Linked DNA regions of Maricaulis maris. The protein of the gene in region 2 interacts with the protein of the main gene of each other region in a pairwise test. Links are inferred from orthologs where the notes say so. Each region holds a gene or a part of one and is shown on either strand. Other genes may lie near its edges.

What was found. The genes of interacting proteins can lie anywhere in the genome.
Region 1: the proteins of gyrB (region 2) and gyrA interact in binary tests that used the Escherichia coli proteins (3 or more experiments, as listed by UniProt). The link is inferred for Maricaulis maris from one-to-one orthologs.

What each region holds. Positions count from the first base shown.
Region 1 is NZ_AP027270.1:807,765-811,906, reverse strand. The notes cover bases 1-3,425. They hold gyrA (DNA gyrase subunit A), read right to left. Parts: upstream 3,048-3,425; coding sequence 201-3,047; downstream 1-200. Other genes in these bases: coaD (pantetheine-phosphate adenylyltransferase), read right to left, coding at 1-94. Also shown: AAA969_RS03625 (EF-hand domain-containing protein), read right to left, coding at 3,940-4,142. UniProt on the Escherichia coli protein: A type II topoisomerase that negatively supercoils closed circular double-stranded (ds) DNA in an ATP-dependent manner to maintain chromosomes in an underwound state.
Region 2 is NZ_AP027270.1:8,477-12,971, reverse strand. Bases 769-3,828 are described here. They hold gyrB (DNA topoisomerase (ATP-hydrolyzing) subunit B), read right to left. Parts: upstream 3,470-3,828; coding sequence 1,067-3,469; downstream 769-1,066. Other genes in these bases: AAA969_RS00045 (TVP38/TMEM64 family protein), read right to left, coding at 3,543-3,828. In the rest of the region: AAA969_RS00060 (CPBP family intramembrane glutamic endopeptidase), read right to left, coding at 1-153; AAA969_RS00055 (MarR family winged helix-turn-helix transcriptional regulator), read right to left, coding at 178-666; more of AAA969_RS00045, read right to left, coding at 3,829-4,250; AAA969_RS00040 (ArnT family glycosyltransferase), read right to left, coding at 4,247-4,495. UniProt on the Escherichia coli protein: DNA gyrase negatively supercoils closed circular double-stranded DNA in an ATP-dependent manner to maintain chromosomes in an underwound state.

The sequences.
Region 1 (4,142 bases), 800 kb from region 2 along the record:
GATGATCGACCAGTTTCACGGCCCGACCGATAATGTCGATATGACCATTGGTCAGCGGGTCGAACGTGCCCGGATAGAGCGCGGTACGGTTCATGGCCATTCTCTCCCCGGGCTTTGCGCCCCTGTCGCACCCCCCGGTGCCCGGCTCCTGTCTGGCAGAAGGGCGAGGCGAGATCAATCATCCCGCCTCGCGACCGGCGCTATTCGGTCGGGCTGTCGCCGGCTTCCGGCGCGATCCCGTCGTCCGGACCGACATGGGTTTCACCCGCTTCACCGTCTGCATCATCTACCGCATCATCACCGGCATCCTGGATCCGCACGACGGCCACCACATTCTCGCCCTCGGCCAGGCGAATGAGGCGGACACCGCGTGAGGAGCGGCTGGCGATGCGGACGGTATCGACCGGGAAGCGGATCAGCTGTCCGCCATCGGTAACCGCCATGATCTGGTCGGCATCCTCGACCGGGAAGCTGGCAGAGAGCGGGATTTCCCGCTTGATGTCGGTTGCGGCAACGCCGTTATTGCCGCGTCCCATGACCCGGAAGTCATAGGCCGAGGAGCGCTTGCCCATGCCGTCGGAAGCGACCGTGAGGAGGAATTCCTCGGCGGCGCCCAGCTCGGCCAGACGCTCTGTGCTCAGCGCGGCTTCATCATCCCCGTCATCATCACCGTCATGGGCCACGACGTCGACGGTCTCGTCCTCATCGCCCAGTGCCCGGCGCATCGCCGTGGCGTGCTTCATATAGGTGCGGGCTTCCGGCGAGGTGACGTCGATATGGCGCAGGATGGCCATCGAGATCAGCGTATCGCCCTCGGCGAGACGGATACCGCGCACACCAACCGAATTGCGCCCGGCAAAGACGCGGACATCGGTCGCCGGGAAGCGGATCGCGCGGCCCTTGTGCGTGGTCAGGAAGACGTCGTCGGCTTCGGTGCAGAGCACAACATTGACGATGCGATCGTCCTCTTCCTCGAGCTTCATCGCAATCTTGCCATTGCGATTGACCTGAACGAAGTCGGACAGCTTGTTGCGGCGGACGGTGCCCTTATTGGTCGCGAACATGACATTCATGTCGGCCCAGGTGCTCTCATCCTCGGGCAAGGCCATGATCGAGGTGATGGTCTCGCCCTGCTCGAGCGGCAGGAGATTGACCAGCGCCTTGCCGCGCGTATTGGGCGCGCCCAGCGGCAGCCGCCAGGTCTTGGTCTTGTAGACCATGCCGCGATTGGAGAAGAACAGCAGCGGGGCATGGGTCGAGGCCACGAACAGGGTCGAGATGAAGTCCTCGTCCTTGGTCGCCATGCCCGAGCGGCCCTTGCCGCCGCGACGCTGGGCCCGGTAGTCGGACAGGGCCGTGCGCTTGGCGTAGCCGCCATGCGTCACCGTCACCACCATCTCCTCACGCGGGATCAGGTCCTCGTCCTCGAAATCGAACTCGGCATCGACGAATTCCGAGCGCCGCGGCGTCGCGTAATTGTCGCGGACCTCGATCAGCTCGTCGCGGATGATGTCGAGCACGCGCTGACGCGAACGCAGAAGGTCGAGCAGATCGGCGATCTGGTCAGCCAGCGTCTTGGCCTCATTGCCCAGCTCCTCGCGGCCGAGACCGGTCAGGCGGTTGAGGCGCAGCTCGAGGATGGCACGGGCCTGTTCCTCGGTGAGCCGCAGCGTGTTGTCGTCACGCAGCATCGAGCGCGGATCGGCGACCAGCTCGACCAGCGGCGCCACATCCATAGCCGGCCAGTCCCGCGCCATCAGCTGCTCGCGGGCCGTTGCCGGGTTGGGGGCGCGGCGGATCAGGGCAATGACTTCGTCGATATTGGCGACCGCGAGGGCCAGGCCGACGATCACGTGCGCCCGGTCGCGCGCCTTGTTGAGCTCGAACTTGGCCCGTCGGGCCACGACCTCCTCGCGGAAGCGCAGGAATTCCTTGAGGATATCCAGCGCGCCCAGCAATTGCGGACGACCACCCACCAGCGACAGCATGTTGGCCCCGAAGCTGGTCTGCATCGGCGACCAGCGGAACAGCTGGTTGAGAATGACATCGGCATTGGCGTCGCGCTTGAGCTCGATCACGACGCGCATGCCGTTGCGGTCACTCTCGTCGCGCAGGTCGGCAATACCCTCGATCTTCTTCTCGCGGACCAGGTCGGCGATCTTCTCGATCATCGACGCCTTGTTCACCTGGTAGGGGATCTCGTGGACGATGATCGCCATGCGATCCTTGCGGACTTCCTCGATCGTCGTGCGTGACCGCATCACGATCGAGCCACGCCCCGTCAGCACCGCATTGCGGGCGCCGGTGCGGCCGAGGATCAGGCCACCGGTCGGGAAATCCGGGCCCGGAATATACTCTAGCAGCTCGCCTTCGGTGAGGTCCGGGTTTTCCAGCAGCGCCAGCGTCCCATTGATCACCTCGCCCGGATTGTGCGGCGGGATATTGGTCGCCATGCCGACCGCGATACCGCCGGCCCCATTGACCAGAAGGTTCGGGAAGCGGGCTGGCAGAACCACCGGCTCGCGACGTTCGGCCGAATAGTTCTCGATGAAGTTGACCGTATCCTTGTCGATATCGGCCAGCAGCGATTGCGCCACCTTCTGCATCCGCGCTTCGGTGTAACGATAGGCAGCGGGCGGATCGCCATCGACCGAGCCGAAATTGCCCTGACCGTCGATCAGCGGCATCCGCATCGACCATTCCTGGGCCAGGCGGACCAGCGCGTCATAGACCGCCTGGTCACCGTGCGGGTGATAGCGGCCCATCACGTCACCGACGGCGGTCGCGCACTTGCGGTAGGACTTCTCGTGGGTCTGCCCGTTCTCGTGCATCGTGTAGAGGATGCGGCGGTGGACCGGCTTGAGCCCGTCACGCGCATCGGGAATGGCGCGGCTGACAATCACGCTCATCGCATAATCGAGATAGGACGATTTCATCTCGTCTTCGATGGCGATATTGCCGACCCCGTCCGGCAAGGCTGGCGGCTGACCGCCTGCGTTTTCAGGCCCGTCTTCAGGTGTGGTCGGCGTGTCGTCGTGATCGCTCAAGGCGGCCCTCTTTTCATTTTTGTGTTGGCGCTGCGACCGGACTGACCGGACGGCGCATCACGAAAATTGCCGCCCCGTCCGAAGCCCGCGCGCGCGGGCGCGAATCGAAACGTGAATCAGGCGGCTTTCCTGTCAGCAAGTCTTAACAATCGCGGGGGGCAAGGGCAAACGCCCGGGGCGGTTGGGGGAGTTTGCCTGTTCGGCACTTTATCCGACGCTCCCGCGCCCGTCCTTCTCCCGTGGGAGACGGTGCCCCGAAGGAGCGGATTAGGGGGATTATATCTGAAATACAGGGACTTGCCCATCATCCGGGCCCTCTCCCAAGGGAGAGAGGAAGTGCGGCGCACACGGAAAAATCAGAAAACTTATCCGCACTCTCTCCACCCGGGGCGATAATGCCCTCGGTTTTCGGGACGGGAGGCACGGGCCCAGTCACTTATGCCCGGAAACGAGCGGAGCCTGTCCGCGCCTCGGGGCTGACAACCCGAAGCTCCGGCAGGGCGTGCGACCAGGTCGCGGGGCACTAAACGACCGACCTCATCGACCGGTCGCATTGGAAACGGGGTGGAGATAGCCCGGGACATCTCCCACGTTTTTTTTTCAGGAAGGCTTGGCGGGATGCCGAGGACACCACGGACACCGCAGACCAGCCAACCGGACACCCCGGTGTCCACCGGCATCCCGCTCCGTCCCACCTCCGGCGCGACAGCGTGCGGAGACGAAGGCGCGTGGGCGCGCTGAAAGGCATGTCGCTTTGGTCCGTGGCCTGTCGGAAAAGGCAGCCGGACGGGGATACAAACCGGACGGGCATGTCCCGACCCCGGTCAAACCCCATCCCCACACTGCCCCCCGAACAAACCCGGCCGCAGCGCGGCCGGGTCCGTCAGCGCCATCACTCCACGCGGTAATTCAGGAACTCGTCGCGCGTCACCCGGCCGTCGCCATCGGTGTCGATCATGTGGAAGACGGCCGTCACGCTTAGCACGGCGGACTCTTCCGCATTGGCGATGACCCGGGCGAGATAGTCCGGCGAGGATACGCCCTGCTGGGCGTCCATGCCGAGCTCGGCCAGGGCGGTCTGGACCGAGCCGGTGA
Region 2 (4,495 bases):
ACGGATCAGGGAAAGATGCTCGTCGCTAGGGTCGAATGTCAGGGCGATCAGCGGCACGACACCCAGCCGCACTGCCGCGCCTGTGACCACGAGTGCGAGGATGGCAAGGCCGAGCCCAATCAGGACATTGAGATAGGGTTTCAGGCGGGACATGATTGTCGCTTTCTTGGGTTGCGATCAGACGGGCGCGGCCAGCACGCCGGACATGCGGTCGAGGACCGGGCGCGTTGACAGGCCTTGGGTGGCCGCTTCGACCGCCGTGTTGAGATCGACGCCAATCTCGGAGAAGAGGTCGGCATAGGCGGCATCGAGGCCGTCGAGAAATGGTTGCAAACACTCGGCCTGGTCGCGTCCGGACACGGTTAGCGAGACGACGCGCTTGCGGGCATCCTGCGGATCGGGCGAGGTTTCGACATGGCCCAGCCGGACGAGGCCGTTGATCCGGTGCGAGACCAGCTGATGGGAAATGCCCAGTTCGGCGGCAAGCCGAGCCAGCGAGGCCGGCCCGGCGTGGAAGAGCGCCTGGACGCAGCCCGCCTGTTGCACCGTGATCGACAGTCCGCGCGCCGCCAGCGCCCTATCGAGCTGCTCGGTCAAGCGGTCCATGAACCTCTGTGTCCGCAGCAGAAAGGCCGCCCGGCCGTCGAAATGGGGAATGTCAGACAAGGGTCGCTCCTGCGCTGCTGCTTTGGTCTACATGCATTTGTACAAATATTTGTGCAATAGGTTTGAGCAGCATCCCCGGCACCGGATATGAGGCGGCGCTAGGGATTGTCAGGCGTGTGGGGAGACCGGTTTGCCGCCATTTTCGGCTGTTGCGGCAAGGCCCTGCGCCGGCTCATGTGTCGACGAGGCAGGCCGCTCCGACCTGGCGGCAGACCACGCAAGGGAACAGCATGGCGACCCGCCATCCGGCGAAATCCACCCACTTCAGTCTGCCCGAGTGCGGGTCAACCTTTTGGTAGCGCGTAGGGAGCGTGGGTGACCGGACGGACCGGTCCCGTCCGGTCACAAAAACGCCCGCCATAATCAGGCGGGCGTTTTCATTTCCGTCAGTGGTGGCGCCTTAAGCGTCGACTTCCGCTTCGAGCGCGTGTTCCTGGATGAAGTCGCGGCGGGGTTCGACGACGTCGCCCATCAGCTTGGAGAAGAGCTCGTCGGCGGTATCGGCGTGCTTGACAGACACCTGCAAAAGCGAGCGCGCATTCGGGTCGAGCGTGGTTTCCCAGAGCTGGCCGGGGTTCATTTCGCCGAGACCCTTGTAGCGCTGGATCTTCATGCCCTTGGCACCGGAGACGATGACGGCGTCGACCAGCTCGCGCGGCGAGTGGATGGTGACCGGGCCGGATTTCGGGACGAAGCTGGCCGGGCCTTCATAATCGGCGGACACGGCCATGGCGCGCTCATTGAGGCGCTTGGCGTCCGGGCTGGCGCGCAGATTGCGGTCCAGCACGACGGTTTCGGTGACACCACGGACGTCGCGCGAGAAGACCAAGCGGCCATCCTCGGGATCGATCTCGCCAACCCAGGTGTCCTCGCCCTCATCGGCAAAGGAATTGAGACGGTTGGCCGCCTCGGTGACGGCGTCCGCGCCCGGTTCGGGCACCAGGGCACCGGCGAGGGCCGCCGCTTCGAGCGCGAAGCCCGGCGCGCGGGCGGTCATGCGATCGATCGAGAGCTTGACCTGGCGGGCCGCGGCGACACGGGCGGTCAGGTCCTGACCGGTGATCACCTCGCCATTGGCCAGCGTCAGATGAGCCTCCGAGGCGCCTTCCTCGATGAGGTAGGCATCCATCTCGGCCTGGTCCTTCACATAGCGCTCGGACCGGCCCTTGGCGATTTTGTAGAGGGGCGGCTGGGCGATGTAGAGGTAGCCGCGCTCGATCAGCTCCGGCATCTGCCGGTAGAAGAAGGTCAGCAGAAGCGTGCGGATGTGGGCGCCGTCGACATCAGCATCGGTCATGATGATGACCTTGTGATAGCGCAGCTTCTCGTAATTGATCTGGTCGCGGCCGATGCCGGTGCCGAGCGCGGTGATCAGCGTGCCGACCTGGTCCGACCCGAGCATCTTGTCGAAGCGCGCCCGCTCGACATTGAGGATCTTGCCGCGCAGCGGCAGCACGGCCTGGTTTTCCCGGTGGCGTCCCTGCTTGGCAGAGCCGCCGGCGGAGTCACCCTCGACGATGAAGAGTTCGGACTTGGCCGGATCCTTTTCCTGGCAGTCCGCCAGCTTGCCGGGCAGGGAGGAGATTTCCAGCGCCGACTTGCGCCGCGTCAGCTCGCGCGCCTTGCGCGCCGCTTCGCGGGCGGCCGCGGCCTCGATGATCTTGGCGACCACCATCTTGGCTTCGGTCGGGTGTTCCTCGAACCATTCGGCCAGCGCCTCGCCGACCGCGCCTTCGACGGCGGGACGAACTTCCGAGGACACCAGCTTGTCCTTGGTCTGGGAGGAGAATTTCGGGTCCGGAACCTTGACCGAGAGAACACAGGTCAGGCCTTCACGGGCATCATCGCCGGAGATTGACACCTTGGCCTTGGAGGCCAGGCCCGAGGAGGCCGCATAGGTGTTGATGATCCGGGTCAGCGCGCCCCGGAAACCGGCCAGGTGCGTACCGCCATCGCGCTGCGGGATGTTGTTGGTGAAGCAGAGGACGTTCTCGTGATAGCTGTCATTCCACTCCAGCGCCGCTTCCACCGAGACCCCGTCACGCTCGCCCCGGATCAGGACCGGCGGCACGAAGATCGGTGTCTTGTTGCGGTCGAGGTGGGAGACGAATTCGGCGACCCCGCCCTCATACATCATGGTGTCGGAATAGAGCTCGGCCTCGCGCTCGTCGCGCAGGGTGATCTTGACGCCGGAGTTCAGGAAGGCGAGCTCGCGCAGACGGTGCTGCAGCGTTTCGCGATTGAACTCGGTCATGGTGAAGGTTTCTTCGGACGGCATGAAGCGCACTTCCGTGCCCTTCTGTCCCGGCTCGGCATCGCCGATGACCTTGAGGTCTTCCTCGGCATCGCCGCGGCGGAAGCGCATGTAGTGCGCCTTGCCATTGCGCCAGATGGTCAGGTCCATCCAGTCGGACAGCGCATTCACCACCGAGACGCCGACGCCGTGCAGGCCGCCGGACACCTTGTAGGAATTCTGGTCGAACTTCCCGCCGGCGTGCAGCTGGGTCATGATGACCTGCGCGGCGGATACGCCCTCGCCCTGGTGGATATCGGTCGGGATGCCGCGTCCGTCATCCCGCACCGAGGCCGAACCGTCGGCGTGCAGCGTCACCAGGACTTCCGAGCAATGGCCGGCGAGCGCCTCGTCGATCGCGTTGTCGACGACTTCGTAGACCATGTGATGAAGACCCGAACCGTCATCGGTATCACCGATATACATGCCCGGGCGCTTGCGCACGGCATCGAGACCCTTGAGGACCTTGATCGACTCCGCGCCGTATTCCTGATTCGCTTGTTCCGTCATGGTTTTGTTGTACAGCTTTCGCGCGCCTGTGACCACTCGCGCGCACACGCGTGTGCACGCGCGTACGCGTGAGTCAGGGGATCGGATGCCGGGTGGCTCGACGCTTCAGCCAGCGACGCCCGATGACCGCAATCAGGACCAGCAAAAGCACCGCTCCACCGACCGCAATCCAGGCCCGGATGCCGCCGCCCTCGAGGCCCAGTATGGCGGCATGACTGGCGAAGGCGATCAGCGCCATTTTCGGGATGCTGCCGAGCGCCGTGCCGGCGATGAAGTCGCGAAACCGGATCGGCGTGCAACCGGCCGCGATATTGATCACGATCGATGGCAGGGTCGGCACCAGGCGGATGACGGCACTGGCCCAAAAGCCGTGCCGGGCGAGCTCGTCCATCACGATGGCCGCGTCCGGCCCGGCATTGCGCTCGAGCCAGCCGGAGCCGACCCGTCGACCGACCAGGAAACCCAGCGCACAGGCCAGAACCTTGCCGCTCCAGCTATAGGCAAAACCCGCCCAGGGGCCGAAGGCGGCGACCAGGGCGGCGATCAGCACGGCTTGCGGCGCACCGAGGGTGATCAGCACCAGGAAGGCCAGGATGGCCAGCGGCGGTGCCCAGGGCTGGTGGCCGATCGCGGCGAGACCGTCGAGGGCCTGCCGGGTCATGCCCTCGGGCAGGAAGAGGGTGGCGAACCCACCCAGCGAGAACAGGGCGATCAGGCCGATGGCGGTGACCAGCTTGCCGGGATGACGACGAAGCGCCGTGACCAGCTCGGCCGGAATCACTCGCCCGGTCCTGTCGGGGCCGGGCCGGCGCGGTAGAGCGTCAGTGCCATCTCGTCGCCATTGGAGTAGTTCTGCCCCTCGATCACGGCCAGTGCCTGGGGTGTCAGGCTCAGCGTCCCGGCCCGGGCAAGGAAGGGTGCGGCCTCGGCGGCATCAATCAGCGCCAGCGAGCATGAGGGGTCAGCGGCGAGGGCATCGGCGGCCTCCGCCGGCCCGTCAGCGAGCAGCGTGTCATAGGGGCCATG